One region of the Pantoea anthophila genome, then DNA from elsewhere that is predicted to be linked to it. Evidence: predicted binding sites of a transcription regulator. Region 1 holds the regulator's gene; each other region holds the start of a gene.
What was found. Region 1 encodes CRP, which controls carbon source genes, mostly activating them, when cyclic AMP is high. Its sites were predicted from a motif close to ATGTGANNNNNNTCACAT; they were not measured.
Positions count from the first base shown of each region.

Region 2: a site for CRP is predicted at 2,071-2,088, ahead of OJ965_RS20425 (PTS mannitol transporter subunit IICBA). Genes of this name have one in related genera too.
Region 3: a site for CRP is predicted at 3,026-3,043, ahead of OJ965_RS11595 (sugar transporter). Genes of this name have one in related genera too.
Region 4: a site for CRP is predicted at 2,442-2,459, ahead of OJ965_RS17535 (iron-containing alcohol dehydrogenase). Genes of this name have one in related genera too.

Region 1 covers NZ_CP110473.1:425,704-433,396, forward strand. Annotated here, with positions in the region: gene OJ965_RS04505 (YccS/YhfK family putative transporter) at 1-1,755, opposite strand, end outside; gene crp (cAMP-activated global transcriptional regulator CRP) at 1,813-2,445, opposite strand; gene OJ965_RS04515 (OsmC family protein) at 2,749-3,153, shown strand; gene OJ965_RS04520 (phosphoribulokinase) at 3,743-4,612, opposite strand; gene OJ965_RS04525 (YheU family protein) at 4,674-4,892, opposite strand; gene OJ965_RS04530 (hydrolase) at 4,897-5,913, opposite strand; gene OJ965_RS04535 (LysE family translocator) at 5,972-6,574, shown strand; gene OJ965_RS04540 (LacI family DNA-binding transcriptional regulator) at 6,576-7,556, opposite strand.
Region 2 covers NZ_CP110473.1:3,857,762-3,865,454, forward strand. Annotated here, with positions in the region: gene OJ965_RS20415 (gamma-glutamyltransferase family protein) at 1-982, shown strand, start outside; gene OJ965_RS20420 (DUF3053 domain-containing protein) at 1,186-1,902, shown strand; gene OJ965_RS20425 (PTS mannitol transporter subunit IICBA) at 2,346-4,280, shown strand; gene mtlD (mannitol-1-phosphate 5-dehydrogenase) at 4,375-5,523, shown strand; gene mtlR (mannitol operon repressor MtlR) at 5,588-6,133, shown strand; gene OJ965_RS20440 (YibL family ribosome-associated protein) at 6,236-6,598, shown strand; gene OJ965_RS20445 (VirK/YbjX family protein) at 6,607-7,575, opposite strand.
Region 3 covers NZ_CP110473.1:1,948,585-1,956,277, forward strand. Annotated here, with positions in the region: gene rhaM (L-rhamnose mutarotase) at 1-182, shown strand, start outside; gene OJ965_RS11580 (TetR/AcrR family transcriptional regulator) at 216-866, opposite strand; gene bhsA (multiple stress resistance protein BhsA) at 1,175-1,432, shown strand; gene bhsA (multiple stress resistance protein BhsA) at 1,468-1,725, shown strand; gene OJ965_RS11595 (sugar transporter) at 1,788-2,972, opposite strand; gene cybB (cytochrome b561) at 3,146-3,685, opposite strand; gene OJ965_RS11605 (hypothetical protein) at 3,797-4,057, opposite strand; gene OJ965_RS11610 (MFS transporter) at 4,237-5,442, opposite strand; gene OJ965_RS11615 (LysR family transcriptional regulator) at 5,588-6,493, shown strand; gene mlc (sugar metabolism global transcriptional regulator Mlc) at 6,612-7,693, shown strand, end outside.
Region 4 covers NZ_CP110473.1:3,194,326-3,202,018, forward strand. Annotated here, with positions in the region: gene OJ965_RS17520 (DeoR/GlpR family DNA-binding transcription regulator) at 1-146, opposite strand, end outside; gene OJ965_RS17525 (D-threonate 4-phosphate dehydrogenase) at 153-1,133, opposite strand; gene dtnK (D-threonate kinase) at 1,126-2,382, opposite strand; gene OJ965_RS17535 (iron-containing alcohol dehydrogenase) at 2,570-3,718, shown strand; gene OJ965_RS17540 (dihydrodipicolinate synthase family protein) at 3,730-4,614, shown strand; gene OJ965_RS17545 (sodium:solute symporter family protein) at 4,694-6,109, shown strand; gene OJ965_RS17550 (sialidase family protein) at 6,111-7,307, shown strand; gene OJ965_RS17555 (SDR family NAD(P)-dependent oxidoreductase) at 7,316-7,693, shown strand, end outside.

The DNA.
Region 1 (7,693 bases):
AAACTGGCTGTGCGTGACCCAGAGCCGCATATCTTTCAGATACTGGGCGTTGAAACCCGGCTCCTGCATCGCCTGATTCAGCGAGTTAAACAGCGCATTGTGCGCCTGATTCACCTGCACGCGCTGATAAGCCAGCTTGCCGGGTGCCTGTTCCTCTCCCAGCAGGAGGCGCAGCGCATCCTGATAGGTTTCCAGCGCGTCATGGGCATTTTGCCGCAGTAAGCCACTCTGCCACTGCGGCCAGAGCCAGATCATGCCGCCAAAGGCGATCAGGCAGCCCATCAGCGTATCCATCAGTCGCGGCAGCAGAAACTGCGCGCCATTCAGTGAGAGGAGCTGCAGCGAGTAAACCGCAGTGACCGTAAAGCCAATCATCGACCAGCCATAAAACTGACGGGTAAAGCGATAGCTGATGAAGGTAATCGCCAGCATCACCAGCAGGACGACAGGTTCCGGCACCGCCAGACGCAGTGTGGCCGCCGCGACCACCAGGCCGGCAAAGGTGCCGAGCGCACGGTGCTGGATACGGACGCGGGTGGCGCTGTAGCCGTTCTGGCTGACGAACATGATCGTCATCAGAATCCAGTAGGGCTTAGGGATGTTGAAGAAGAGCGCCAGCGCGCTGCCCAGCATCAGCATGACCGCAAAGCGACCGGCAGTGCGCAGCGCTGAGGAGCGAAATGAGAGGTAGCTGCGCAGTGCCGGGAGCAGCGGCAGACGGCGCTGGCGGTCAGCCATCAGATCGCGCTGGTAAAGCGGCTTCTGGGTGCGCAGCACCCGCGCAATGCGGTTGAAGTGATAAAGGCAGAAGTGGCCCACCGGATTGTCGGGATGCTGACGGGCGATCTTCTCCAGCGCGCCAAGCTGTTTATCCATCGCAAAACGATCGGCTAACTGGTGGTAGAGAATGGTATCGGCCAGCACCCGCAGCCGGGCTGAGATGGTTTTGGCGTTCCAGCGGATCACCGCTTCAGCATGGCTCTGCTCAACCAGTTTCTGCACCTCTTCCGGCCGGTGCAGGCTGACCGAGATGTGCTCCTGCAGATCCAGCGCCACCTGAAAGGCGCGCGTCAGCCGTTTATGGCTATTGTCGCGGCTCGCCGACAGCATATGCATCTGCTGATAACAGGTGTTGATCAAATCGACCACTTTCTGCTGGCGAGCCAGCAGCGGCGGCAGGGCCTTCTCCGGATCGGTCAGCTGCGTCAGCAGGGTATATTTGGCATCGCAGTAGTTCGCCAGCTCGCGGTAGATCAGGCTCAGGCTTTCGCGCATCGGCTGCTCTTTCCACAGCCAGAACCAGAACCAGTTAAACACGCCATACCAGAGGGTGCCGCCGATATAGAGCAGCGGCGGCACATAGATGGGCATGCGGCCCGTCAGGCTCAGGGTAAAAATAGCGGCGATGAGGGTGCCGGAGAGCAGGCGGCCATGCAGCGGGCTGATCTCCCCGGTGACGCCCAGCAACAGGGGCATCGCAAACAGGATCAGCGGCAGCGGAACCGCATGCAGGGTAAGCCACTGGATCAGGAAGCTGCCAAGCGCAAACAGGCTGCCGCCCACAATCAGACGTTTGAAGAAGCGTTTATGCGGGGTATCGAGACCGGCAATGTTGCAGCAGGCGGGGACTAACGAGAACAGCAGACCTTTTTGCAGGTCGCCAGCCAGCCAGCCCAGCGCGACCGGCAGGCAGAGCACCAGCGTTTGCCGCAGGGCATAGTTCACTTCAGGGTGATAAATAATTCGACGCCACATCGGCTCAGCACAAACAATAACGGCGTGATGCGAACATCACGCCGTGGATGACAGGAATTAGCGGGTGCCGTAAACGACGATGGTTTTGCCGTGTGCAGAGATCAGGTTCTGATCTTCCAGCATCTTCAGAATACGGCCCACGGTTTCGCGTGAACAACCTACAATCTGGCCAATTTCCTGACGGGTAATTTTAATTTGCATGCCGTCGGGATGCGTCATGGCATCTGGCTGTTTCGCCAGGTTAAGCAGCGTCTGTGCAATGCGTCCGGTCACGTCGAGGAAAGCGAGGTTACCCACTTTTTCTGACGTCACCTGCAGGCGACGCGCCATCTGCGACGAGAGTCGCATCAGGATGTCAGGGTTCACCTGAATCAGCTGGCGGAATTTCTTGTAGGAGATCTCCGCCACTTCGCACGCGCTTTTTGCACGTACCCAGGCGCTGCGCTCCTGACCTTCTTCAAACAGGCCAAGCTCGCCGATGAAATCCCCCTGATTGAGGTAGGAAAGAATCATCTCTTTGCCTTCTTCATCTTTAATCAGAACCGCGACGGAACCTTTCACGATGTAGTAAAGCGTTTCAGCTTTTTCACCTTGGTGAATCAGCGTACTTTTGGATGGATACTTGTGAATATGGCAATGGGACAGGAACCATTCGAGTGTAGGGTCTGTTTGCGGTTTGCCGAGAACCATTCGCTATTATCCTCTGTTGTAATCGTGCCCAAAATACAGGGGGCAGTTTTCCCTGTCAGGCGGTGAAAGCTTCAAGCGTTTCCTTTTCAGGAAATTATTCGGGCCGCATCAGGCGCAGTGCGCATCATTCTTCCCGGCTTCGCCATCGGGTGACGAAAAATATTTTCAGCTCTGTTTGTAGCACAGCTTTTGCCGACTGTCTTCTGTTGTCTCGCTTCAGCTAAGGGCGGATTTCTCTGGATTGCTGTTTATCAGGCGAAAGCGTACTCTGGCGACAAAACAGCGTATTCCGGAGCAAAAATCATGCAGGCAAGAGTGAAATGGGTAGAAGGGATGACATTCCTTGGTGAGTCATCCTCCGGCCATCAGATCCTTATGGATGGCAATTCAGGGGATAAAGCGCCCAGCCCAATGGAGATGGTGCTGATGGCGGCGGGCGGATGCAGCGCGATCGACGTGGTATCAATTCTGCAAAAAGGCCGCAACGATGTGGCTGATTGTGAAGTAAAACTGACCTCAGAACGTCGTGAAGAGGCGCCGCGAATCTTTACGCACATCAACCTGCATTTTATCGTGAGTGGCAAAGCACTCCAGGATAAAGCGGTCTCACGCGCGGTGGATCTTTCTGCTGAAAAATATTGTTCGGTGGTCATCATGCTGGGGAAAGGGGTGACGATGACGCACAGCTATGAGGTGGTTGAGCTGTAATAGCCGCAGGTTTTTTTAAAGTTGCTGGCTGTCCGGTGTGAGGCCGTGCCTGGATGGGGGAATTCACTTTGAGACTGTGCCTGCGCAGAAAACCGGGTCGGATCGATTTGTGGTGGTTCGCTGTCAGGCCGTGCCTGCGCAGGAAACCGGGTCAGATCGGAAAGTCGCTTGAGCCAATCCATGGCCGCTCGGCCCGCGCGATTACGCACCTCATCCCTGAGGTGCGCCCGTAGCCGGGCCAACACGTTGCGTTGTTCAAAAACGCTCCCGGCGTTTTATCCGGGCGGCGGGACGCTTTCCTCTTCTGACCCGGTTCCCTGCATGATGAGCTTTCGTGTTGCTGTCAGATTCTTTGTATGCAGGTTTTGTTTGTAGCGGCCTTACTGAAACCGGATGCGGCTACCGGACATGAAGCGAAGGGAGCATACGCCTGTAGCAAAGCATAGCGGGCCAGGAATGGCGGTTTTGCGTCTTTACGAAAGGCGTATTCTCCCTGAAGCTTACTCAGCAGTAAGCCTTTATCCGCAGAAAAACCGGTTTTACATTTTTGCAAAAGGCATCTGCTGTCTGAGGGTTTTTTGCTGACCTCTTACTCTATCCGTTTACCTTCCATCAGCCGCTTCACCAGCGGGCCCATGATCAGCTCCATCGCCAGACCCATTTTGCCGCCGGGCACCACCAGCGTATTGATGTGGGAGATAAACGACCCCTGCAGCATCGCCAGCAGATAGGGGAAGTCGATATCCTCCAGTCCCTGAAAGTGGATTACCACAAAGCTCTCATCCAGTGACGGGATAGCGCGGGCGGCAAACGGGTTCGAAGTATCCACGGTCGGGACGCGCTGAAAGTTAATATGGGTGCGGGAGAACTGAGGCGTAATGAAGTTGATGTAATCCTCCATCGACCGCACCACCGAATCCATCACTGCTTCGCGTGAGTGGCCGCGCTCGCTGGTATCCCGCACCAGCTTCTGAATCCATTCAAGGTTAACAATCGGCACCACGCCCACCAGCAGATCCACCTGTTCTGCGACGTTATGCTGCGCGGTAACCACGCCGCCATGCAGGCCTTCATAGAACAGAATATCGGTGTCCTGCGGCAGCGGCTGCCACGGCGTAAAGGTGCCAGGCACCTGATTCCACGGCACCGCCTCATCATAGGTGTGCAGATATTTACGCGACTGGCCCTGTCCGCTTTGACCATACTCTTTGAAACTCTGTTCCAGCAGGCCAAAGTCGTTGGCCTCCGGGCCGAAATAGCTGACGTGACGTCCTAAATCGCGCGCTTTACGAATCGCCATATCCATTTCAGGACGGGTAAAGCGGTGAAAGCTGTCGCCTTCCAGCTCCGCCGCATGCAGATTTAGCTGCTGGAAGATTTTGCGAAACGCGAGGCTGGTGGTAGTGGTTCCTGCGCCGCTGGAACCGGTCACCGCGATAATGGGATGACGAGCAGACATAGAAAAGCTCCCTGTGTGGTCGGGCAATGAGCATTGTTATCATGAAATGCCCGCCGGTGCATCAGCCGCGAAATTCTTTGCGCGGCATAATATTGACCGACTCATGCAGTTCCGACCATACCAGCACCACTTCGCCAGACTCCAGCTGCCGACGCACATCCGCGACCTTGTCGACCAGGCTGCGCTCCTGTTCGCCATAGTCGGTGCCTTCGCGCAGCACAAACGTTTCAATCAGGTTTTCGAGGGTCTCCGGGGAGACCTGTTGCCAGGGAATAATCACGCGATCAGTTATCCAGAATAGGGGCGATCCACTGGGGGATGCGCTGTTCCAGCCACATTTCGGGCTGACGTAACGTCCCACCGACAAAGCCGACATGGCCGCCGTGTGGGCTCAGTTGATAAGTAATAGTGGCAGATAATTGGCTGCTGTGCGGGATCACCTCATCGCTCATAAAGGGATCGTCTTTCGCATGGATGATCAGCAGCGGTGTTTCGACCTGCTTCAGCCACGGCATGGCGCTGGCACGCTGATAGTAGTCGGTCGCATCCGCAAACCCGTGGGCACGGGCCGTGATCGCGTCATCAAAATCACGCAGTCGCCGCAGGGCTTTCAGTTGCGCCAGGTTGACCGGCAGCGTATCCGGCCAGGCGTGTAGCTTGCGGCGGGCATTTTTCTTCAGTTGCGCCAGCAGATAGTACTGATAGACGCGGGAAAAGCCGCGCTCCAGTCTCAGGCTGCAGGGTTCCAGCTGCAGCGGGGCGGAGACGATCACGCCCGCATCAACCCCGGCGTCTGCACCCTGCTGACCCAGCAGGCAGCCCAGCATATTGCCGCCCAGCGAGAAGCCTACGGCGGCGGTGGGCACGCGTCCCCAGCGGTGGTGCAGCCACTGCAGGAAAAAGCGGGCATCGTCAGTTTCGCCGGAGTGATAGATCCGGTTCAGCCGGTTAGGCTCGCCGCTGCAGCCGCGAAAATGCATCACCACCGCCAGCCAGCCGCGCGCACGGCAGATGGCCATCAGGCCATGGATATAGGGGCTGTGAAAACTCCCCTCCAGACCGTGAAACAGCACCACACGCGGTTTATGCTGCGCCGTGTGCGGATCTTCGCTCCAGGCGAGGTCGACAAAATCGCCATCCGGCAGATCGAGACGCTGCCAGTGGGGCTGGAGAGTGACATGGCGCCGCAACAGGCGCGGCAGCACGGTCTGCAGATGCGCATTACGCAGTGAGCCCGGCGGGATAAAGCGCTCATTTCCGGGTCCGGTAAATTTCATGGGGTAAAAGCTTGTCTGTTCCATATCACACTGTTAGCTTCGAAAGGTTTTTTCTTGCAGGGGTAAGGAGTACCCGATTGCCATGGAACTGAGTCTTTTCTTATCGATGTTAGGGTTTCTCTGGGTCGCTGCCATTACGCCAGGCCCTAATAATATGTTACTCACCGCCTCAGGCGCTAATTTTGGCTTTGTGCGCACCATTCCGCTGATGATTGGCATCATGATCGGCATGCAGGTGATGTTGCTGATGGTGGCCTTTGGAGTGGGTGGCCTGATCCTGCTCTATCCGTCACTGCATCTGATGCTGAAAATCGCCGGCAGCCTCTATCTGCTCTGGCTGGCGTGGAAAATCGCCACAGCCAGCTATGAAAAGCTGGAAACTGACCAGGGCCCGGACGCGCCGATGCCGTTCTGGCAGGGGGGCGTGCTGCAGCTGATCAACCCCAAAGCCTGGCTGATGGCGCTGGGTGCGGTCGCCAGCTTCAGCCTGGCAGGGGACGCTTATCGCCATTCGATTGCCGCGATAAGCATCGGCATGTTTATGGTCAATCTGCTGTCGGGCGCAATCTGGATGGGATTCGGCGCGATGATTGGCCGCATTCTGCGCAGCCGTCGCGCCTGGAAAATCTTCAACCTCGCCATGGGGCTGCTGACTGCCGCCTGCGTGCTGTTAATCTGGCACTGAGTTAACTGGATGCGCGTTCAACGCGCGTCCAGGGCAGCACTTCGCGAACTACTGGCGCGTTCGGATTACGGATCTTCTGCAACAGCAGCTGCACGCTGCGAGCGCCCAGCTGGTTCATCGGCTGTTCGATGGTGGTCAGCGGCGGATTCAGGCTGCGGGTGAACGGAATCCCATCAAAACCGACCACCGCCAGATCTTCCGGTACGCGCAGACCTGCCTCCAGTGCCGCATGCACCACGCCCACCGCCAGCACATCGGAAACCGCAAACACCGCATCCGGCGGTTCCGGCAGCGCCAGCAGCTCCTTCACGGCCTGACTGCCCGCCTCAGGGGAAATTTCATCGGTATAAGCGACGCCAGACCAGGGATACTCCAGCTCTTCCAGTGCCTGCCGGTAGCCCTTTTCACGATGATGTGAATAGAGGTAGCGCATATCGCCATTCACCAGCCCGATGCGTTTACGTCCTTTACCGGCCAGGTAATGGACGGTGTCACGCGCAGCTTCAAGATGATCGATGGTGACCGAGGAGGCGGGGATCGTCGGATCAAACTCGCAGCACTGCACCCACGGCGCACCGGCGATCAGCGCCTGCAAATCCTGCAAGCCCGACGCGGCATCCATGGTAATCACGCCATCCACCACTTTTCCGGTCAGCAAACTCAGATAGGCGGCTTCCCGCTGCAGTTGCGAAGCGGAGTTGCAGAGCAGGATGTGATAGCCATGCAGCTCGGCTTCTGCCTCTATCCCCTGCACCACGCGAGAGCAGAAGGGATTGGTGATATCTGAGATCAGCACCAGCAGCATGTGGCTTTGCGCCGTACGCAGCTGACGTGCCAGTAAGTTGGGCTGATAGTCGCAGGCAGAGATCGCCGCCAGAACTTTCTCACGCGTATCGGGCTTGACGCCAGGATGCGCGTTGAGTACCCGCGATACCGTGGCTTTGGAGACGCCAGCCAGCTGAGCGACTTTCTCAATCGACATCGGGTTACTGAGACCTTAACAGGCAATGAATGGGAACACATATCAATATCACAGGGACAATGTGAGCGCCTGACATTTTTGCTTACTTTAGCTATTTTCAGCATTTGCGATTTCTGACTTAGGTTTGCAGATAGTGA
Region 2 (7,693 bases), 480 kb from region 1:
TTTTTATCGCGGTGAACTGGCGCAGAAGATGGCAGACTTTGCCCGCGAGCATGGCGCAGCCCTGACGCTGGAGGATTTGAAAAATCACCGCGCCGACTGGGTCACCCTGCTCTCCCATCCGTTTGCCGGCGGATCGGTTCAGGAGTTGCCGCCTAACGGTCAGGGCATCGCCACCCTGATTGCGCTCGGCATCCTGGAGGAGTGGGAGATTCATCGCTACGCGCCCGATTCTCCCCAGTGGCTGCACCTGTCGATTGAGGCGATGAAGCTGGCGCTGGTCGATCTGGAGCGCTATGTCACCGATGAAGATCACCTCGAATTTCCGGCTGACCGCCTGCTGAGCAGCGACTACCTCCGCCAGCGCGCCGCGCTGATTGACCCCGGCCAGGCGGGCGATTTTCGCTTTGGGTCGCCGCAGCAAAGCGGCACCGTTTATGTGGCCACCGGCGATGCCAGCGGCATGATGGTTTCATTTATACAGTCTAACTACATGGGATTTGGCTCCGGGGTGGTGGTGCCTGACACGGGTATCAGCCTGCAGAACCGGGGTGCCGGTTTTTCACTCGACCCCTCTCATCCCAACCTTGTGGCGGGAGGTAAGCGCCCCTTCCATACCATCATTCCGGCCTTTGCGCGGGATGAGCAGGGCCAGCCGCTGATGGCGTTTGGCGTAATGGGCGGCCCGATGCAGGCGCAGGGGCATGTCCAGCTGGCGCTGCGCATCATGCTTCACCGGCAAAATCCTCAGGCGGCGATCGATGCGCCGCGCTGGCGGGTGGTGCAGGGACGCGAGGTGGTGTTTGAGTCAACGATCGATCGCAATACCCTGAGCACCCTGCGCCGCATGGGACACAACGTGGTGCTGGAAGATCCGCTGAGCAATTACAATTTTGGCGGTGCGCAGGCAATCGTGCGCGATCCTCAGGGCTTCTACATTGCGGCCAGCGAGAGCCGCAAAGATGGTCAGGCGGTGGTGTTCTGAAGCGAGGTTCAGCCTGCTCAGCATCACTGAGGGCGTGCTGCCCGGCACGCCCTGACGCCCCGGCGCGGAGGTGCGACGGCGCGGGTTGCAGAAAGTCTCTGTTTCACGTGTGGTTTCACATTGTGCCGTGACCAGGGATTGTTCTATTCTTTAGGCCATTCTTACCTGGATATCAGACAGTATCACCGACAGGAGTTGAACCCATGGCTTCAGGACTTACCCGCATCCTGGCACGCAGCGGCATGATGATCGCTGGCGTGCTGATCGTGCTGCAACTCACCGCGTGCGGTGATAAAGAAGGCGAGCAGCGCAAAGCATTTATCGATTTCCTCCAGAATACCGTTATGCGCAGCGGCGAGCATCTGCCCAGCCTGAGCGAAAATCAGAAGCAGAGTTTTGGCAACTTCGCCAGCGACTACGCCATCCTGTATGGCTTCTCACAGCAGGCGAATAAAGCCGTTGAGCAGGGGATGCGCCCGGTGGTCGATGAGCTGTCTGCCATTCGCGTGCCGCAGGATTACCTCAGCCGTCGGGACTCACTCCGCCAGGCCACCAGCGCCCTGGTGATCGTCACGCAGCAGATTGAGAGCGCCAAAATGCAGGCGGACAGCAGCAAAGCGACCCTGAAGCAGCAGGATGATCTGAAAAAAGTCTACGACAGCGCCTACAACAAAGTGGTGACGGTGCCTGCCAATCAGCTGATCCCGCTGTTGCCTCAGCTTCAGGCGCTGAGTCAGGGCGCGGTCCAGGCCGGCGACTTCCTGCAATCGCAGGGAACCCGCGTCAGCTTCAATGATGGCGGTGTGCAGTTCCCGACCCAGGAGCAGGCTTCGCAATACAATGCGCTGATGAGCACCGTGTCAGCCAATGCACAGGCTCTGCCTCAGGCTCAGGCCGCCGTTCAGGCGGGTCTGCAGTAACGCTTTTTACGGGCAGGCACCGATCGCCTGCCCCTCTCCCTGCCCCTTTTTTTCCCCGCCTCTTCTGCCCCTGAATCCCCCGCTGACTAAAGTGTGATCTGGCGCATTTTCGACCAAAAATAGTTTGTGATCTCAGTCACATTTACATAACAAACCCTGCCATCACGAATGTGATATTCATCACAGATAAGCCGGTGCACCGGTCATAATTCAGGCAAAGTCACCGTGCCCGCCTCTGTATTTGTGATCAAAGTCACGCTAATAGCCCCCGTCCCCACCGCAAATGAGTGATGTGGATCACACTTATTCCGGGCCCTACGCAGTGCCAGATTCGCGTGATAGAGTCCGCGTGCATACAGTAATACCACCGGCTCTGGTCGGGGTGGCTAAACAAAAACAAACGCGCTCTCCTATTGCAGCGCGTCTCAATAAGGGGTGGGTTTATGTCCTCATCAGTCAAGGTCAAAGTACAGAGCTTTGGTCGCTTTCTGAGTAATATGGTGATGCCAAACATCGGGGCGTTTATCGCCTGGGGTATCATCACTGCACTGTTTATTCCAACCGGCTGGATCCCTAACGAAACGCTGGCCAAACTGGTCGGCCCGATGATCACCTACCTGCTGCCGCTGCTGATCGGTTTTACCGGCGGGCGTCTGGTGGGCGGCGATCGCGGCGGCGTGGTCGGTGCCATCACCACCATGGGTGTGATCGTGGGTGCCGATATGCCGATGTTCCTCGGCGCGATGATTGCCGGTCCGCTGGGTGGCTGGGCTATCCGCTCGTTTGACCGGGCGATCGACGGCAAAATCAAAAGCGGCTTCGAGATGCTGGTTAACAACTTCTCGGCCGGTATTATCGGGATGATCCTGGCGCTGCTGGCTTTCCTGGCCATCGGCCCGCTGGTGGAAGGTCTGTCCCACATTCTCGCCGCTGGCGTGAACCTGATGGTGCAGAACAACCTGCTGCCACTGACCTCCATCTTCGTTGAACCGGCGAAAATCCTGTTCCTGAACAACGCCATCAACCACGGCATTTTCTCGCCGCTCGGTATCCAGCAGGCGAGTGAAGCGGGCAAATCGATTTTCTTCCTGATCGAAGCCAACCCGGGTCCGGGTATGGGCGTGCTCATGGCCTACATGTTCTTTGGTCGCGGCAGTGCCAAACAGTCTGCGGGGGGTGCGGCGATTATCCACTTCCTGGGCGGCATCCATGAAATCTACTTCCCGTATGTGCTGATGGCCCCTCGCCTGCTGCTGGCGGTGATCCTGGGCGGGATGACCGGTGTCTTCACGCTGACCGTGCTGAACGGCGGCCTGGTCTCTCCGGCTTCACCCGGTTCTATCCTGGCGGTGCTGGCGATGACGCCAAAAGGTGCCTACTTCGCCAACATTGCGGCGATTGCTGCCGCCTTCGCTGTCTCCTTCGTGGTCTCTGCGATCCTGCTGAAAACCAGCAAAGTCAAAGAAGATGACGATATCGAAGCGGCAACCCAGCGCATGCATGAGATGAAAGCGCAGTCGAAAGGTCAGGGTGCCGCAGGTGGCGCTATCGCCAGCGATGCCATGAGCGTCGATCTGCATCACGTCCGTAAAATCATCGTCGCCTGTGATGCCGGTATGGGCTCCAGCGCCATGGGCGCAGGCGTGCTGCGTAAGAAAGTGCAGGACGCCGGCCTGAGCAATGTTTCGGTAACCAATACCGCCATCAACGCTCTGCCGGGCGATGTCGATCTGGTGATCACCCACCGCGACCTGACCGAACGCGCCATTCGTCAGGCACCACATGCACAGCATATTTCGCTGAACAACTTCCTCGACAGCGCGCTCTACAGCACCCTGACCGAGCGTCTGGTGGCGGCAAACCGCAGCGACCTCCATCGTGAAACGGTCAACACCGCCCTGTCAGACAGTTACGATGAAGGCAACGCACACCTGTTTAAGCTGGGCGCGGATAACGTCTTCCTCGGCCTGAGCGCCAGCAACAAAGAGCAGGCCATCCGCTTTGCGGGTGAGCAGCTGGTGAAAGGCGGTTACGTTGAGCCTGAATATGTTGAGGCGATGCTGGCGCGTGAAAAACTGACACCGACCTACCTCGGCGAGTCGATCGCGGTGCCGCACGGCACGGTGGAAGCCAAAGATCGTGTGCTGAAAACCGGCGTGGTGTTCTGCCAGTATCCGGCAGGCGTCCTGTTCGGCGAAGATGCGGACGATGTGGCGCGCCTGGTGATTGGTATTGCTGCCCGCAACAACGAGCACATTCAGGTCATCACCAGCCTGACCAATGCGCTGGATGATGACAGCGTGATTGAGAAGCTGGCGAACACCAGCAGCGTGCAGGAAGTGCTGGATCTGCTGTCAGGCAAACCGGCACTCGCGTAATTCAAGGCTGTTTTTCCCTGGGGCGGTCATGCCCGTCCCGATTTCCTGGGGCGGGTTTGCCCGCCCCATCGTCATTTGATATGGGTCAAAAATTATGAAAGCGTTACATTTCGGAGCAGGAAACATTGGTCGCGGCTTTATCGGCAAATTACTGGCTGATGCAGGTATCGAACTGGTTTTTGCTGATGTGAATCAGGCGGTGCTGGATGCACTGAACGCGCGTCATGAGTATCCCGTTCATGTGGTTGGCGAGCAGGCCAGAACAGAAACCGTTAAAGGCGTCAGTGCGGTAAACAGCACCAGTGATGAGATCGTCACCCTGATTGCGGAGGTGGATCTGGTCACCACCGCCGTGGGGCCGCAAATCCTGGAGCGTATCGCCGGTAGCGTAGCCAAAGGGCTGGCAAAACGCAGCGACAACGGTAATACCCGTCCGTTAAATATCATCGCCTGCGAGAACATGGTGCGCGGCACCAGCCAGCTGAAACAGCATGTGCTGAAGGCGCTGCCCGAACAGTATCACGCCTGGCTGGAGCAGCATGTCGGCTTCGTGGATTCTGCCGTTGACCGCATCGTGCCGCCAACCGAAGCGGGCAGCAGCGATCCGCTGGAGGTGACGGTTGAAACCTTCAGCGAGTGGATCGTGGATAAAACCCAGTTCAAAGGTGACCTGCCGGCCATTCCGGGTATGGAACTGACCGATAACCTGATGGCGTTTGTCGAGCGTAAGCTTTTCACCCTGAATACCGGCCACGCAATTACCGCCTATCTCGGCCAGATGGCGGGTCACCAGACTATTCGCGATGCCATTCTTGACGAAAAAATCCGGGCCGTGGTGAAAGGCGCGATGGAGGAGAGCGGCGCCGTGCTGATTAAGCGCTACGGTTTTGACGCAGAGAAACATGCGGCTTACATCCGCAAGATCCTCGGCCGTTTTGAAAACCCCTATCTGAAAGATGAGGTTGAGCGCGTCGGGCGTCAGCCACTGCGTAAACTCAGCGCGGGCGATCGCCTGATCAAGCCGACGCTGGGGACGCTGGAGTACGGTTTACCGCACGCCAGCCTGGTGCAGGGAATTGCCGCGGCGATGCACTATCACAGCGACCAGGACCCGCAGGCGCAGGAGCTGGCTGCACTGCTGGCAGAGAAAGGTCCACAGGCGACGCTGGCGGAGATCTCAGGGCTGGATGCTGACAGCGAGGTCGTGGCTTCGGTGGTGAGCGCCTGGCACGCTATGGCATAATGCGCGCGTGTTAGTGACGCAAGCCGGGCGCAGTTCGCCTGCGCCCAACGGCGGTATTGAACCCATGCAGGCAATAATGGAAGAGAAGCAAGCTTTTGAGAACCGGGTGCTTGAGCGCCTGAACGCCGGTCGTTCGGTGAGAAGCTTTCTGATCGCCGCCGTTGAGCTATTGGCGGAAGCCGTCAATCTGCTGGTGCTGCAGGTGTTCCGCAAAGATGACTATGCGGTCAAATATGCGGTAGAACCGCTGCTGCTGGGCGATGGGCCTTTAGGCGAACTCTCGGTTCGCCTGAAGCTGATCTACGGTCTGGGCGTCATCAGCCGGCACGAATATGAAGATGCTGAGCTGCTGCTGGCGCTCCGCGAAGAGCTGAATCACGACACCGGGGAGTATCGTTTTACCGACGATGAAATTCTGGGCCCCTTTGGCGAGCTGCACTGCGTGACCGCCTGGCCGCCCGCACCGGTGTTTCACACCGACGATGCAGAACTGCGCAGCATGCAGCAGCAGCGCTATCTGCAGATGGTGCGATCCACCATGGTTCTCTCCCTCACCGAGCTTATCGCCCGCATCAGTATGAAGCAGGCGTTTAAAAAGTCCGGCAGCTAATCCCGTCAGGCGCCCTTGCGGCGCCTTTTTTGCCTTAACCTGTCGGGAACCGGCGCCAGATTTGGTGTATCCTTGGCCTGTTTTCCTCAACGAGTTGTTGTCATGAAAGAGCAAGAAAAGAACGAAATCAAACGTCTCAGCGATCAGCTGGACGCACTGAACCGCAAAGAGCCGCAGTTACTGGAATCGGGTGATGCCGAGAAACTGGGCGCGCTGCTGAAAGAGAAAGAAACGCTGGTCACGGAAATTGAGCGTCTGCGCAATCAGCGGGTTGAAAAGCTGAGTGCTGAAGCGCAGAAGCTGCAAAAGATGGGCTTCAGCCGCGAAATTACCAAAAAAGAGCAGGCAAATCTGGGTGCGCTGAAGAAAAGCGTGCGCGGCCTGGTCGTGGTGCATCCAATGACCGCGCTGGGACGTGAAATGGGTCTGAAAGTGATGACCGGCTTCGCCAGAACCGCATTCTGAGCCCGCGATCAGGCGGCAGCCTGATCGACATCGGCTTTGTGTTCGCCGGCGGCGGCATAAACCTGCTCCGCCAGCGAATCCAGCAGTTCATAGCGACGGCGATACTCTGCCCGCTTCTTACTGGCGATCTCCTCCAGTGTTTTTCGCGGCAGGCTCAGCGGCAGTCTGAACATCCCGTCCGGTCGAGCCTCGCCACTCAGCGACAGCCAGAACTCACTGTAGCTGGCAAAGAACTTATCCCCTTTGCTGTGACGATAACGCAGACTGCGGAAGACGTGCGTCTCATCGCCCACCGCCAGAATAGCTTCCACGCCGCACTGCTTCGCCACAATAAATACCGCTTCCATTAACAGGCGTTTCGGAAAGAGACCCTGCGCCGCTTTGGTCGCCTCGCGGATCACCTCATTATTGATATGTTTCCGCGGGCCCTGTAATCCGCCAATTAATAAGGTGCGCTGGTTATTCTCGTTCAGAATAGAAAAAGAGAGCGAGGCGATCACGTCGTCGTTATAACGCAATACCAGCGTCACTTCACCTTCACGGTCGAAATAACCCGAGCTGCAGGAGAGCAGGAATTTCTCGCCATTTTTACCGGTCAGCGTCGCCAGCGGATTATCAGACGCGCTCTGCAGCAGCTGACGCAGCGCCGGATTCGCCAGATTATTCATCAGGGTGTAGTGATCGAGAATGGCCTGTGCGCGGGCCGCAATGCTCATCCCCGAGCGCAGATAGGGCCGGTGCAGCTTGGCTGGCAGCAGTCCCTGGGTGCTCATCAGCAGGGCGCGCTGTGGTAATTGCGACAGCGCATCCAGATAATGCAGCGTGGTCAGCGGCGATATTAATGTTCTTAACACAAATTTCAGCCGGAAGCGTTTACTCAGCCAGAGTTTATCCGGCACATATTTCCCACTGATTAACTGGAAAAAAAGCGAGGCAGTTGAATCGGTCGTGGATTCATGAGTAGTTATAATTGACATAATCAGCGACACACAAAGAGTTAAGCAACGATGTCACTGAAAATAACATGGCCAATATCAACGGCAGGTTAATATCGGACAACATTAAAGCGGATATTTTACGATTTCTGGTTCACTT
Region 3 (7,693 bases), 1.5 Mb from region 1:
TGGATGAGGAGCGACATTTGCTCTTTGCCAGCGTGGAGATTGAATCGGAAGCGCGCTGGAACGCGGTGGCGCAAACGGCGGTCTGTCAGCGCTGGTGGGCCTCCATGAAGGATCTGATGCCCTCTCATGCGGACAACAGTCCCGTCAGTCAGCCGCTCCGGCCGGTCTTCTTTCTCAGCTGAACGTGCAACAGGGCGGGAATCCCGCCCTGAATCTTACCGCTGAGCCTGACAGAGTCCTGTCAGGGTGGGCCACATCGCCATCAGCGTATCAATAATACTCTCCAGGTCTGCGCGCTCCGCACCTTCCCGCGCCCGCACCGACATGCCCTGAAGCAGACAGCTCAGATAGCGTGACAGCGCAGCAATGTCCACTGACTCTCCCAGTTCACCACGCTGCTGACGCGAGCAGAGGAAATCCTTTAAAACCTGCTCCTGTGACTGATGCTGCTCTTGCAGCATGGCCGCAATATCCGCGGAAGCCGCCGACAGGGCGCTTGAGGTGCAGATAAAGAAGCAGCCGCCGGGCGAGTCGCGTTCGGTAAAGCAGGCCGCGGTAGCGCGGAAATAGGCCTCAACCGCCTCAGAGACCGCCAGCTTATCATCGCCCAGTGCCGCATCACGCCAGGCGCTGAATTTCTCAACATAGCGCTCCATCGCGGCGCGGAATAATCCCTCTTTATTGACGAACTCCGCATAGAGCGTCGGCGCTTTAGCACCGGTAGCGGCCACCAGATCGGCGAGCGAGGTGCCTTCGTACCCGTGGGTCCAGAACAGGGTCAGTGCCTTATCGAGCGCGGCTTCACGATCGAACACTTTGGGACGGCCACGGCATTTCCGGGTATCGCAATCCTGAACCTGACTCATACATCCTCTCTGACTGGGGAACACTCTATTAAATTACCGATCATTATAAAAATGTGCAAGGGCGGAGAGGCAGGCCGTCCTCCGGGGTTGCCATTTTGTGCGCCAGCCCGGTTTTATCGCCCCTATGGTTAAGTCAGAAAAGGGGCTGAAGCCCATAATCACGCCACTTCGCGATTAAAATAACGCTCATTAAATAAATATTGACGGCCAGCCTGATCGGGGTCTATCATTTATTTAACGGTCGTTAATTAAATAGCGACAACCGATTTCAGACCCACTGAACACGATCACTGAGAAGAGAGAAGATTATGAAAACCATCAAAACTACCCTGGCTGTTCTGGCACTCACCACACTGACTTTTGGCGCGTCTGCCGCTGACCTGGTTACCAGCGAACCGGCTAATCAGCAGCCTGTCGGCACCATCTCTGTGCTGGGCGGCACCAACCTGAGTTCAGTCGAAGCGCAGCTCAACGCCAAAGCAGATGAAGCCGGTGCGAAATCGTTCCGCATCACCTCAACCAGCGGTCAGAACAAACTGCACGGCACGGCTGTGATTTATCAGTAACCGGGCATCCGGCAGATATGAAGAAGGGGTTCGTTATGAAACGTATCAGTATGATAGTGGCGGCGGCCCTGCTCAGTGGCCTCTCGTTCACCAGCGTGGCGGCGCAGCAGGTGAGCAGCACGCCACTGGATCAGCAACGCGTGGGCGTCATCAGCGCGACGGGCAGCAGCAATCTGACCTCGCTTGAGCAGCAACTATCAGAAAAGGCCAGCGATGCGGGTGCAAAGTCTTTCCGCATCACTTCGACCTCTGGCAGCAACAACCTGCATGGCACCGCCATTCTCTATAAATAAGAGAAACAGGCTTCAGATAACCTGCTTATCTGAAGCCTTTTTTTATCCTCTCGGCGCCGGTCTTAGCCATTACTGCGAAGCTGAGGATAACGGCGGAAAATATAGACACACCACAGTAACGCCACCAGACCAATCATCCCCCCGACGTTGCCGACTTCCGACATATTCAGATAGAGACTGACCTGGCTTCCCAGCAGCGCGCCTGCGCCTATGCCGATATTGTAGATGCCGGACATGAGTGACATTGCCACATCCGTTGCATCCGGCGCCAGAGACAGCACCCGCACCTGCATACCCAGTCCAATCATCATCATCGCCATGCCCCAGACGATACACAGGATAGCGATCGCCGTCGGACGAACCGCAGCAAAGATCAGCAGTCCCATGCAGAGGGTAATCAGCGCAATCGCGGCAATCAGCAGCGCGGAAGGAAATTTATTGCCCAGGGTGCTGAACAGTACGCTGCCCAGAATACCCGCAGAGCCAAACAGCAGCAGCAGCAGGGTGGTAAAATTGCCGCTGGATTGCGCCACGCTCTGCATAAAGGGCTCGATGTAGCTGTAGGCCGTGTAGTGCGCGGTCACCACAATGGTCACCAGCAGATACATGCTGACCAGCGCCGGACGACGAAACAGCATCGGCACGCTGCTCAGCGAGCCGGTGTGTTCACTGGGCAGACGCGGCAGTATCCGTACCAGCATGATCATCAGCACCAGTGCCGACAGGCCAATCGCGCCGAAGGTGGTTCGCCAGCCAAGATACTGACCCACCACGCGGCCAATCGGCACCCCCAGCACCATGGCCAGTGCGGTTCCGGTCGCCAGCATACTCAGCGCCTGCGTTTTCTTTCCGGCCGGGGCCACGCGAATAGCCAGTGAAGCCGTGATCGACCAGAACACCGCGTGAGAGAGGGCGATGCCGACGCGTGAGACCATCAGCGACCGAAAGTCCCAGGCGAAGGTCGACAGAACGTGACTGACGATAAAGATCGTAAACAGCACTCCCAGCAGCAGTCGCCGCTCCACGTTGCGCGTCAGCAGCATCAGCGGCAGTGACAGCAGCGCGACCACCCAGGCGTAGATCGTCAGCATGATCCCGACATCCGCCGTCTGCATGGAAAAGTCAGCCGCGATGTCCGAAAGGAGACCCACCGGTACAAATTCGGTGGTATTAAATACAAAAGCCGCGATGGCCAGCAAGACCACGCGTAGCCAGGCAGTTTTACGTGAAACAGTTGTTGGTTGCATGAGGTGTCAAATCTGTCAGTACAGCGAATTCGGATGTGGCAGACATCCAGCGAAAGTGACCTGCGTCACAAATTACAGACCATTGTAGTGAATAAAGCGGGAAGCGAAACCTGATAACCGGCTTTTAAGGCGGAAATTTTTTTATCGCCCCGTTCAGGGGCGACGGGATGAGATTACTGACCGCGGCGAGGCGGCATCATGCGCAGCAGGGTATTGTCTTTAAGCAGATAGTGATGAAACAGCGCCGCCGCCGCATGCAGCCCGATCAGCCAGTATCCCAGCGGTGCCAGGGTTTCATGCCAGTCGATCAGCGTATCCGCCAGGTCAAAATTGGGCTCCGGTGCAACCGGCATGCTGATGCCAAACAGCCACCACTCCCGCCCCTTGAGATAGCGCGACGACAGGCCGAGGATCGGCAGGGTGATAAACAGGGCATAGATCAGGGTATGCGTCAGATGAGCCACCCCGGTCTGCCAGCGCGGCGCGGCTGGCGTAATGGGCGGCGTGCGATGACGGGTACGCAGAAACAGGCGGGCGATCATCAGCAACAGAACGGTCGCACCTGCGCTGAAGTGGGTGATGATCATGGCGTACCCCTGCCAGGAGCCGCGCTGCACAAAGCCGCGCAGCTCAATGGTGGCGTAGGCTGTCACGACCAGTAAAAAGGTCAGCCAGTGAAGGGCGATCTGAGAACGCGCAAACTTATCCCGCATCGTGCTTTCCATCAAAAAGAGTCAGGAAGAGTAACATAACGGAAAACGGCGCTGATGCTTAACAAATTAGCGCAGCGGTAGGTAAATTTCACGCCGACACCCTCCGACAGCTTAGCGTGACCCCGGCGTATGTTTCTGGGCGACGCTGAGCGGCGTCTCCGGCAGGTGGCTGGCATTAATCGGGCAGCAGTTCTCACAGCCGATAGCCCCCACGTAATATTTTTTTGCCTGAAGAATGGCGGCATTGACGTGATAAAAACTGCCCAGAAACAGTCGGTTTTCCATGTCGGGAAGATGCGGGCAGCCAGCAGCATGCACCACATGATTATCGTTATATCCCGATTGTTTATTGACGTAGTAGTAGAGAGCCACAGGCGTTCCTTGTTGCCGTGTTAAGAGGCAAAGCAGATGAAATGATTCAATAAAACCGATTATAGCGGGAATTGTGGGTTTTTTTCGCGGAGGATTTTCAGCGAAGAGGATGAGCGAGAGTCAGCGTGTTGTGCTGCCAGGCCCGGTGAGGCCATCCGGGCCTGGCAGAGAGAGGAAACTCAGAGCTTTTTGCGGTGCAGATGCCAGGCCACCAGCAACGCCAGCAGCAGCAGGGTGCTGATAAACAGCGTGATGCCGTGCCAGCCAAAGTTATGCCAGAACAGACCGCCCAGCGTCCCGGCGACGCTGGAACCCACGTAGTAGCTGAACAGGTAAAGCGATGAGGCCTGGCCGCGCGCCCGGCGTGCGCGCGGGCCAATCCAGCCACTGGCAACCGCATGGGCGGCAAAGAAACCGGCGGTGAACAGCATCATCCCCGGCAGGATCAGCCAGAGCGAGTTGAACGCCGTGATCAGCAGTCCCAGCAGCATAATGGCGGTCGCACCCAGCATCACCGGTCCCCGTCCCAGCCGGCTGGTCAGCGCACCCGCTTTCGGCGAACTCCACGAGCCGGTGAGATAGACCACCGACAACAACCCGACCACCGCCTGACTCAGATGCCAGGGGGCATCCAGCAGCCGGTAGCCGATGTAGTTAAACAGCGTGACAAAGGCACCCATCAGCAGGAACCCTTCGGCAAACAGCCAGGGCAGCCCAGGATCGCGCCAGTGCAGCCGGAAGTTAATCAGCAGGTTGCGCGGACGCAGCGTGATGGGGCGAAAATGACGTGACGCGGGAAGGATCTTCCAGAACATCAGCGCCGAAGCCAGCGAAAACAGGCCAATTACCGCTACGGCGATCCGCCATGAGAAAAGGTCGGTCAGCACACCGCTCAGCAGACGCCCGCTCATGCCGCCAATGGAGTTTCCGCTGATATAGAGCCCCATAGAGAAGGCGACAACCCGCGCATCCATCTCCTCGCTGAGGTAGGTCATGCCCACCGCCGCCACCCCGCTGAGCGACAGCCCCATCAGCGCCCGCATGATCAGAATGCCGTGCCAGCTGCTCATGGTGGCTGAAATCAGCGTGCAGATGGCGGCCAGCATCAGGGCTGTCACCATCACCGATTTGCGGCCGACAGCATCCGAAAGTGGCCCGGTCACCAGCAGGCCCAGCGCCATCAGGCCGGTTGAGATAGAGAGTGACAGGCTGCTGGTCGCCGGTGAGATGCCAAACTGATGCGAGAGCACCGGCAGAATCGGCTGGACACAATAGAGCAGGGCAAAGGTCGCCAGACCGGCGGAGAAGAGGGCCAGCGTCACGCGCATAAACTGCCGCGAACCCCGACGGATATAACCTGACGCAGCCACCGGTTCTGAAGGCACACGACCCGCCTCTTCATTTACCGCGGCGGCCTCTGTTGAGTGACTCACACACTTTCCTTTAAGAGTAAAAAAACCTGTCGTCAGCTTAGGCAGGCATCATTATGATGTCTAATATATTAATAATCTTAAATGAGACGTTTCAGATATGAATATTGAGTTGCGTCACCTGCGCTACTTTATTGCGGTGGCCGAGGAGCTCCATTTCGGGCGCGCGGCCCGTCGGCTGAACATCTCCCAGCCGCCACTCAGTCAGCAGATACTGCAACTGGAGGCAGAAACCGGCGCCCGACTCTTTAACCGGACCAACCGCAGCGTTCAGCTGACCGCTGCCGGACAGCAATTGCTGAACGATGCCCGCGCCATCCTGCTGCAGGTTGAGCAGGCGGCCGACCGGGCAGCCCGGCTGCATCGGGGAGAAGAGGGCGGTCTGCGAATCGGTTTCACCTCCTCGGCGCCTTTTACCGCGGTGGTCTCCGATGCGCTGTTTCGCTTTCGCCAGCGCTGGCCGCAGGTGCATATTCAGATGCAGGAAATTAATACCCGCCAGCAGCTGGCCCCGCTGCATGAGGGACGGCTCGATCTTGGCGTGATGCGCAACACGCCGCTGCCCGCCGATCTCGCGCATCAGCTGCTGATGAGCGAGCCGCTGTGTGCGGTGGTGCACAAAGCGCATCCGCTGGCGGATGCCGGCGCGATCTCCGTCACCGCGCTGGCCGCCGAACCCTTCGTCTTCTTTGATGCCCAGGGCGGAACTGCGCTCTACAGCGATATCCTGGCGCTGCTGCATCGCTATCACATCCAGCCCTATATCACTCAGGAAGTGGGGGAAGCGATGACCATTCTGGGGCTGGTGGCAACCGGTCTTGGCGTCTCCATTCTACCCGCCTCCTTCCGCCGGGCGCAGCTGGCCGATCTGGTCTGGTTGCCGCTGACGGAAGAGGATGCCATTTCAGAGCTGTGGCTGGTCTGGTCAGCCAGCCGCGAAATCACCGCACCGATGGCGAATATGATGGCGCTACTGCGGGAAAACCGGCCCGGAAGCACCCTTTGACAGAGGCCAATATGTGCGATAAATCACATTTCTAATCAAATATTTGACGCTGTTGCCTGATCTGCCTCACCATGGCGCATGTTTATTTAGAAGCGCGAAAATAACCGGGAGCAGGGTTGTGAATCCGGACAGTCAACCTGGCCATATTGACCAGATCAAGCAGACCAATGCAGGTGTCGTATATCAGCTGATTGACCGTTATGGTCCCATTTCGCGTATCGAACTTTCCCGCCGTGCCCAGCTTGCGCCAGCCAGCATCACAAAAATTGTGCGTGAAATGCTGGACGCGCATCTGGTGCAGGAGACGGAGTTTCAGGAACCCGGCAGTCGGGGCCGTCCGGCCATCGGCCTGATTCTGGACACGGAGGCCTGGCACTATCTGGCCATTCGTCTGCATCGCGGTGCCATGACCTTTACGCTGCGCGATCTCAGCAGTCAGGCGCTGGCCGAAGATAGCCTGCCGCTGCCCGATGAATCCGCTCAGCCGCTGCTGACCGCTCTGATTGAACAGGTGGATGCCTTCTTTATCCGTCATCAGAAAAAGCTGGAGCGTCTGACGGCCATCGCCATCACGCTGCCGGGTCTGATCAACGCCGCGTCAGGCGTGGTGCATCGGCTGCCGGGCTATCAGGTGCGTGATATGCCGCTGGGCGATGCGCTGGAGGCGCACACGGGATTACCGGTGTTTGTGCAGCACGATATCTCCGCCTGGACGCTGGCGGAGTCACTGTTCGGCGCTTCGCGCGGCGCGCAGGATGTGATTCAGATCGTGATCGATGAAACGGTCGGCGCCGGGGTCATCAGCGGCGGCCAGCTGCTGCATAAGCGGGGGCGGGCGCTGGTCGAGATCGGCCATACGCAAATCGATCCTTATGGTCAGCAGTGCTACTGCGGCAATCACGGCTGTCTGGAGACGGTCGCCAGCACCGGCAGTCTGCTGGCGCTGGCGGCGCAGCGTCTGGCGGCCCAGCCCGACAGCCTGCTTAATCGTCAGGAGCTGACGCTGTCATCGTTATGTGAGGCCGCCCTGTCGGGCGATCGCCTGGCGCGCGACACCATCGCCAGCGTCGGTCATCACGCAGGCCGGATTCTGGCGATGATGGTTAATATTTTTAATCCACAACATATTCTTATCGGTTCTCCGCTGAATGCGGCGGCAGAGGTGCTGTTTCCGGCGGTGAGCAACACGATTCTGCAGCA
Region 4 (7,693 bases), 1.1 Mb from region 1:
ATCACGCCCTCTTTATCCAGCTTGATCAAATCACGGCGAATCGTGGCGGGTGAGGCGGAGATCGCACTGACCAGTTGCTCAACAGTCACCAGATTATGGCTTTTCAGATAATCCATAATCTGGTCAAGACGGCTCTGTCCCTTCATATTTCCCTATGCGAGCTGCATCGCGAGTTTGATGGAGATCGCCATGCTCTCAGACTTCGCTTTACCTGTCCAGGCGATATCAAAGGCGGTGCCGTGGTCCGCAGAGGTGCGGATAAACGGCAGGCCGGCGGTAATGTTGACGCCGTCATAGAAGCCCAGCAGCTTCAGCGGGATATGCCCCTGATCGTGGTACATCGCGACCACCATGTCATAGTGCCCCTCCTGGCATTGCAGGAACACCGTGTCCGGCGGGCACGGCCCGGCGACATCAATCCCCTGCGCTTTCATCGCCTGAATGGCAGGTGCAACGGTGGTGATCTCCTCATCGCCAAACAGCCCGTTCTCTCCGGCATGGGGATTGACGCCCGCCACGGCGATGCGCGGAGCCTGATAACCGACGCGCCGCAGGAAAGTGTCCGCCATACCAATGACCGTTTTAATGCGCGGCTGGTTCAGCGTGTCGAGGAACTTACGCAGGGCAATGTGAGTGGTGACGTGAATCACCTTCAGCTTATCGGTGTAGAGCACCATGGCGTAATCCCGGGTGTCAGTGAGGTGGGCCAGCAGCTCCGTATGCCCCGGGTAGAGATGGCCGGCCGCATGCATCGCCTCTTTGTTCAGCGGCGCGGTGGCAATCGCCTGCACGTCGCCCGCCAGCGCCAGCGCCGTAGCACGTTTCACACAGCGCCACGCCAGATCGCCCGCCTCTTTCTGCACCACGCCAGGTTTCAGCGCGTCGGGGTCAGCCAGCGGCTCGTCAATCACGTTGATGATGCCCGGAGCAAAGCGTGCATCCTGCACCCGGTCAAGAACCCGCAGCTCGGCCTGGGGCGTAATGTTCATCGCCAGAATGCGGCGCAGCGTACTGGCGCAGCCAATCACTACGGCAGGAATGCCATTCAGCTCACCTTCAGAGAGCGATTTAATGATGATTTCCGGACTGATGCCCGCCGGGTCGCCCATGGTGATCGCAATAATTTTACTCACTCGACTTCTCCTCAATAAAATCAATGGCTGCTACCAGGGTGTTTTCATCACCAAAGCCACCCGCTTTGGTCATCACCGGCAGAGTAAATTCACTGTTAAGCAGAACCCCGTGCGGCACACAGCCCGCCACCAGACCCTGAATGGTAAAGCCGCTGGCACCCAGTGCCCGGGCGACGGCCATCGCCACATCCCCTCCCGACAGATAGAGCGCATGCGGCTGCGCAGTGCGGCAGAGCCGGTAGGTGATCTCGCCGAGAAACTGACAGATCGCCTCCCCCAGCTGCTGGCGCGTCATGCTGAAGTGCTGACAGAGCTGCGCAATCTCGTGCCGCTGCGCCTCGTGCTGGCAGGTGGTGATCACCGTATGGCGACCGGCCCGCAGTGCCGCAGCCGCCTCGTCGATCCAGCGATCCCGATCGGGCCAGGCGGGCTGCCGGAACAGCTGCCGGATATCGACATCCACTCTCGCTGCGTCACGCTGGCTGAGCAGCGTGGCAACCTGCTGCTGCCCGCTCTCGCTCATCGATCCCACCACCGCCAGCACCGGCCGGGGAAGCCGTACCCGGAGCGCGGCGCCCAGCGCATCGCTTAATCCGGCGGCACCGACCAGCAGCGGCGTCTCGCGCAGCCGCGCAGCCGCGGCGATCAGTCGCGCCAGGTCCGCCCCGGTTTCAGCATCCACCACGACGATGCCGTGCGCCGCCGCCAGCACCGCATCAAGCCGGTCGCTGCGCAGCGTGGCAAGATCGAGCACGCTGCCGGCGATCTGCATCTGTTCAAGAACGCTGGCGCTGGCGATCGGGGTTTTCGGATCGCTGGCAAATTCGGTGTCCGTGAGCAGACGCTGATGGACCCGGACGTGACCTCCGCACGTGGTGCGGCCCAGTCGGGGCACCGCCGGTGCAACCAGCGCCAGCGTTTTCGCACTGGCCTTCAGTGCCGCCGCCGTTTCAGCGCCGATATTGCCGCGCAGCGTGGAGTCGATCTTTTTGAACAGCCAGCCGTGCTGAAACTGCGCCGCGAAGTGCCGCACCGCCTGCGTAACGCGCTCTGCCGCCTGGGTGGCGCTGATCGCCCGACTCTCCGTGCTGACGACCAGCACATCTGCCGTCTCTGGCAACGCGCCCTGGGTGTCGAACAGCACCTGAACGCCTGCGCCGGCCTGCGCCAGTCCGCTTCCCGCATCGTTGGCACCGGTAAAGTCATCGGCGATGACCAGTACCGGCGTTTTCCATAATGATGAGCCCATCCTCACTCCTGTCAGGCGATTGCCGTTGCCATTGATTATATTCAATCATAATTGATTATATGTGAGCAACTTCAAATTAATCGAAATCGATATGCCCTATAAAATGAGCCATACAGAGTGACTGACCTCGCATTGAGATGAGCAAAGTTAATCATCTGCTCAGACGCGATCGATATAAGGGTATGAAATGAACATTAACAGCACGGTGATCAGCGGCTATCAGGCGTTAAACGACATGCGCTATCTGCTGGAGGGGGTTTCATCCGCGGTAGTGGTAACTGACCGGAACATTGAAGCGATTCCGGCGGTGCAGGCGCTGCTGGGGCAACTCCGGGAGCAGATCCCCCACATCAGCGTGGTGAACAGTGTTCCCCCCGAGCCGAGCCAGCATGATGTGGCCGCCCTTCTTGCCGCACTCACGTCGCGCAGGGCTGACATGGTGATCGGTATCGGCGGTGGCAGCGTGCTGGATGTGGCAAAGCTGCTGTCGGTGCTGTGCGTGGATGCGGCCCCGTCGCTGGAAGCCCTGCTGGCGGGGGAGAAACCGCAGCACCGCACCCGCTCCATGCTGATTCCGACCACTGCGGGTACCGGCTCAGAAGCCACGCCCAATGCGATTCTGGCGATCCCGGAGAAGGAGACCAAAGTCGGCATTATTTCCCCGATCATGCTGCCCGATGTCGTCGCGCTGGTGCCGGAACTCACCACCAGCATGCCCGCACACATCGCCTCCTCAACCGGTATTGATGCCCTCTGCCACCTGATCGAGTGCTTTACCGCCTGCGTCGCCAATCCGGTCAGCGATAACTATGCGCTGATCGGGATGAAGAAGCTGTTCGCCAATCTCGAAACCACCCTGCGGGAGCCGGAGAATCTGCAGGCACGACTGGAGATGTTGTGGGCCTCTTATTATGGCGGCGCGTCGATTGCCCATGCCGGCACGCATCTGGTGCACGCCCTCTCCTACCCGCTCGGCGGCAAATATCATCTGCCGCACGGCGTGGCGAATGCCATTCTGCTGGCCCCCTGCATGCGCTTTGTCCGTCCGGCGGCGGTGAGTAAGTTCGCTCAGGCCTATGACCTGCTGCCCGACGCTGACCGCCGATTAAGTGATGAAGCGAAATCCCATGCGCTGGTCGACTACTTCACCGCACTGGTGGCGCGTCTGCAGCTGCCTGCCAGTCTGGAAGCGCTGGGCATCGGCCCGGATCACCTGCCCTATCTGGTGGAAGCCGCGCTCGACGTGCAGCGCCTGATGAAAAATGTCCCGATGGCGGTCACCGCTGACGATGTGCGCGCGGTCTATCTGACCCTGTTTCCTTCCTGCCAGGCGTAATGAGGATTGTCATGAATAAGAAAATAAGCGGCGTACTGACCGCCATCGTCACCACTTTCGATCGTGACGGCGCTTTTGATCCGGTGAGACAGCGTGAGCAGGTCAGACGACAGCTCCGGGCCGGTAACGGCATCTTCTGCGGCGGCACCAACGGCGAATTCTTTGTGCTGAACGAGCAGGAAAAGCTCGCCGTCACCGCCACCTGCGTGGATGAAGTCAGCGGCCGCGCGGCGGTAGTAGCGCACATCGGCGAAATCTCGACGCGTGAAACGATCCGGCTGGGCACACAGATCGCCCGCCTGGGCGTGGATGCCGTCTCTGCGATCACCCCCTGGTTTGTGCCGCTGAAACAGCAGGAGCTGATCGATCACTACCGGCGCGTGGCTGACGCGCTGACGGTGCCGCTGTTCCTCTACAACATCCCGGCGCGCACCGGCAATACGCTGCAGCCGGAAACGGTGCGCACGCTGGCCGCCCATCCCAACATCATCGGCATCAAAGATTCGGCGGGCAGTTATGACAGCCTGCGCGGCTTCCTGCAGGCCACCGCCGACTGTGACGGTTTTGATGTGCTGAATGGCCCCGACTCGCTGATCCATCAGGGGTTTGTTGAGGGCTGCTCCGCCGCCATTTCCGGGCTGGCCAACGTGGCCCCGGAGGCGATTAACGCTATCTGGGCGCGCTTCGCTGCCGGCGATATTGCCGGTTCGCAGCAGGCTCAGGAGAACGTCACCGGTCTGCGCACGGCGCTCTACAGCATCGGTTTCTCACCGGCCGCCGTGAAAAAAGCGGTCAGCCTGCTGGGCTTCGAGGTGGGTGAAAGCCGCTATGCGGTGCAGTTCAGCGCCGAAGAGCAGCAGCAGATCCGTCAGATCGTCACCCACTACCTGCAATAAACGCCATCGCCTTTGTCTCCTACCGGTCAGATGAGAACGAACCTGATGGTCGCCATCTGCCAGCACAATCGAGGTTATGATGAACGCATTTTCAACTGAGAGCACCTTACTGATCGTAGGCATGGTGGTCGCCTATATCCTGTTCACCACCTGGCTGACCTGGCGGCTGCGCAGTAAAAGCAGCGGTGACTTTATGGAAGGCTCCCGCGCCATGCCCGCCTTTATCGTCGGCATCATGCTGATGTCGGAATATATCGGGGCAAAATCCACGATCGGCACTGCGCAGGCCGCCTTTGAAAATGGCTTCGCCGCTTCCTGGTCAGTGATCGGCGCGGCGATTGGCTTCCCGCTGTTTGGTCTGATCCTGGTGAAGCGCATCTACAACACCGGTAAGATCACCATCTCCGGAGCGATCGCCGAAAAATATGGCAGTTCGACCAAAAACATCATTTCGCTGATCATGATCTATGCGCTGCTGCTGGTGAACGTCGGCAACTACATCAGCGGCGCGGCGGCGATCTCTACCGTGCTGAAGATCGACCTGACCCAGGCGGCCTTTATTACCGCGGTGGTGAGTACCTTCTACTTCGCGTTTGGCGGCATGAAAGGGGTGGCCTGGGTGACGCTGCTGCACAGCGCCATTAAGTACATCGGGATCCTGATTATCCTCTACGTGGCGCTGAAGATGACCGGCGGCGTGGCCCCGATGATCGAGAAAATGCCCGCCTTCTACTGGACGTGGGATGGTCACGTCGGGGCCAGTACCATTGTGGCCTGGCTGATCGGAACCGTGGGCTCGATCTTCTGCACCCAGTTTGTGATCCAGGCGATCTCCTCGACCAAAGATGTCAAATCCGCTAAGCGTGCCACGTGGGTCGCCTTCTTCTTCTGCCTGCCTATCGGCCTGGCGATGGCACTGATCGGCGTGGCGGCGAAGTTTGCTCATCCCGACATCAAGAGCCTCTATGCCCTGCCGGTGTTTTTGCAGGATATGTCCCCTTGGCTGGCTGGCATCGTGACGACCTCGCTGGTGGCATCGATTTTCGTCAGCGTCGGCACCGTGGCGCTGGCGATCGCCTCGCTGGTGGTGAAAGATTTTTATGTCCCTTACCGTCACCCTACGCCAGAGCGCGAGTTCAAAGTGACGCGCTGGTTCTCGATTGCCATCGGCTTCTTTCCGCTGCTGTTTGTGCTGTTCTTCCCGGAAGTGCTGAAGCTCTCCTTCTTTACCCGCGCGATTCGCCTGTCGATCACCGTCGTGGCGATCATGGCGTTCTATCTGCCGTGGTTTAAAAGCACACGCGGCGCCAACGCCGGTCTGATTGGTTCCTGTCTGGTCACCTCCGTCTGGTTCCTGATGGGGAATCCGTTTGGCATCGATAATATGTATGTGGCGCTGGCCACGCCGGCGATCATTATGGTGATTGACCGCTGCATCCCGTCACGCCAGTCTCAGCCTCAACCGCAACGCAATGCACAAAAGAGTGGAGCCTAATATGACTCAGGAAACCGTCACCGCCGAACGCACCGGCCAGCTTGCGCCGCATCCGCAGGATAGCGCGCAGCAGGTTGCGATGCTGCCCTCCTCCTGCCCGCAAAACCATGCGGCTAACCTGCTGCCGCTGCCGGATGGCGATCTGCTCTGCGTCTGGTTTGGCGGCACCCAGGAGGGGATCGCCGATATCTCTGTCTGGTGTTCACGGCTGCAGAACGGCAGCGATCGCTGGAGTGAGGCGCAGAAACTCTCTGAGGATCCGACGCGGTCCGAGCAGAATCCGGTGCTGTTCCTCGATCCCGATCAGGTCCTGTGGCTGCTCTGGACGGCGCAGAAGTCCGGTAATCAGGACACCGCCATCGTGCGCTATCGTCAGTCTCACGATCTGGGCCGGAGCTGGGGCGCGATCGACACCCTGCTGGATAAGCCTGGCACCTTTATTCGTCAGCCGATCGTGGTGCTGCCGAATGGTAACTGGCTGCTGCCGGTCTTTTACTGCCTGACGCCGCCCGGTGAAAAATGGGTGGGTAACTATGATGTCAGCGCCGTGAAGATCTCGGAGGATAAAGGCTGGAGCTGGCGCGATGTCAGCGTGCCTGACAGCACCGGCTGCGTCCATATGAACGTCACCCTGCTGGAGGATGGCTCGCTGCTGGCGCTCTACCGCAGTCGCTGGGCCGATCACATCTACCAGAGCCGCTCGTTTGATCAGGGTGAGAGCTGGAGTGCACCCGAAGCGCTGTCGCTGCCAAATAACAACTCCTCTATTCAGGTCACGACGCTGCGCAACGGTCATCTGGCGCTGGTGTTTAACGCCATGAGCGCTGAAGGTGCCAGCGAACGTCGCCTGTCGCTCTATGACGAAATTGAAGATGATGAAGAGGACGGTGAGGTGGCGGTTGCCGCCGGACCGGTGGTACACAGCGGCCGTACCGCCTTCTGGGGTGCGCCCCGTGCGCCCATGACGCTGGCGATCTCAACAGATGGCGGCAAAAGCTGGCCGCTGCAGCGCAACCTGGACGAAGGCGATGGCTACTGTATGACCAATAACTCGCAGCAGAAGTTAAACCGTGAGTTCTCCTATCCCAGCATCAAAGAGGGTCTGCATGGCGAACTGCATATCGCCTATACCTGGTATCGTCAGGCGATCAAATATGTGCGGATTGAGGAGTCATGGGTGCAGGGAGGTGACGCGTGAATGAACGGATGGCGCTGGTGACCGGTGCCAGCTCCGGCATCGGTCAGGCGATTTGTGACCGCTTACTGAGTGACGGCTGGCAGGTGATCGGCCTGAGCCGTTCGGCGGTCTGCCGCACAGAACCGGGCTGGCAGAGTCATCAGATCGATATCAGTGACAGCGCTGCCCTGCAGGCGCTGCTGGAGCAACTGCCTGTGCCGCAGGCGGTGATCCATGCCGCGGGTATGATGCAGGCCGCGCCGCTGGGGGAACTGGATTTGGCGGCCAGCGCCCGTCTGTGGCAGCTGCACGTGGCCGCTGCGGAACAGCTGGCGAACCATTTTGCACCGCGGATGGCGGCAGGCGGGAGAGTGCTGCTGCTGGGCAGCCGTACGTCAGGCGGTGCC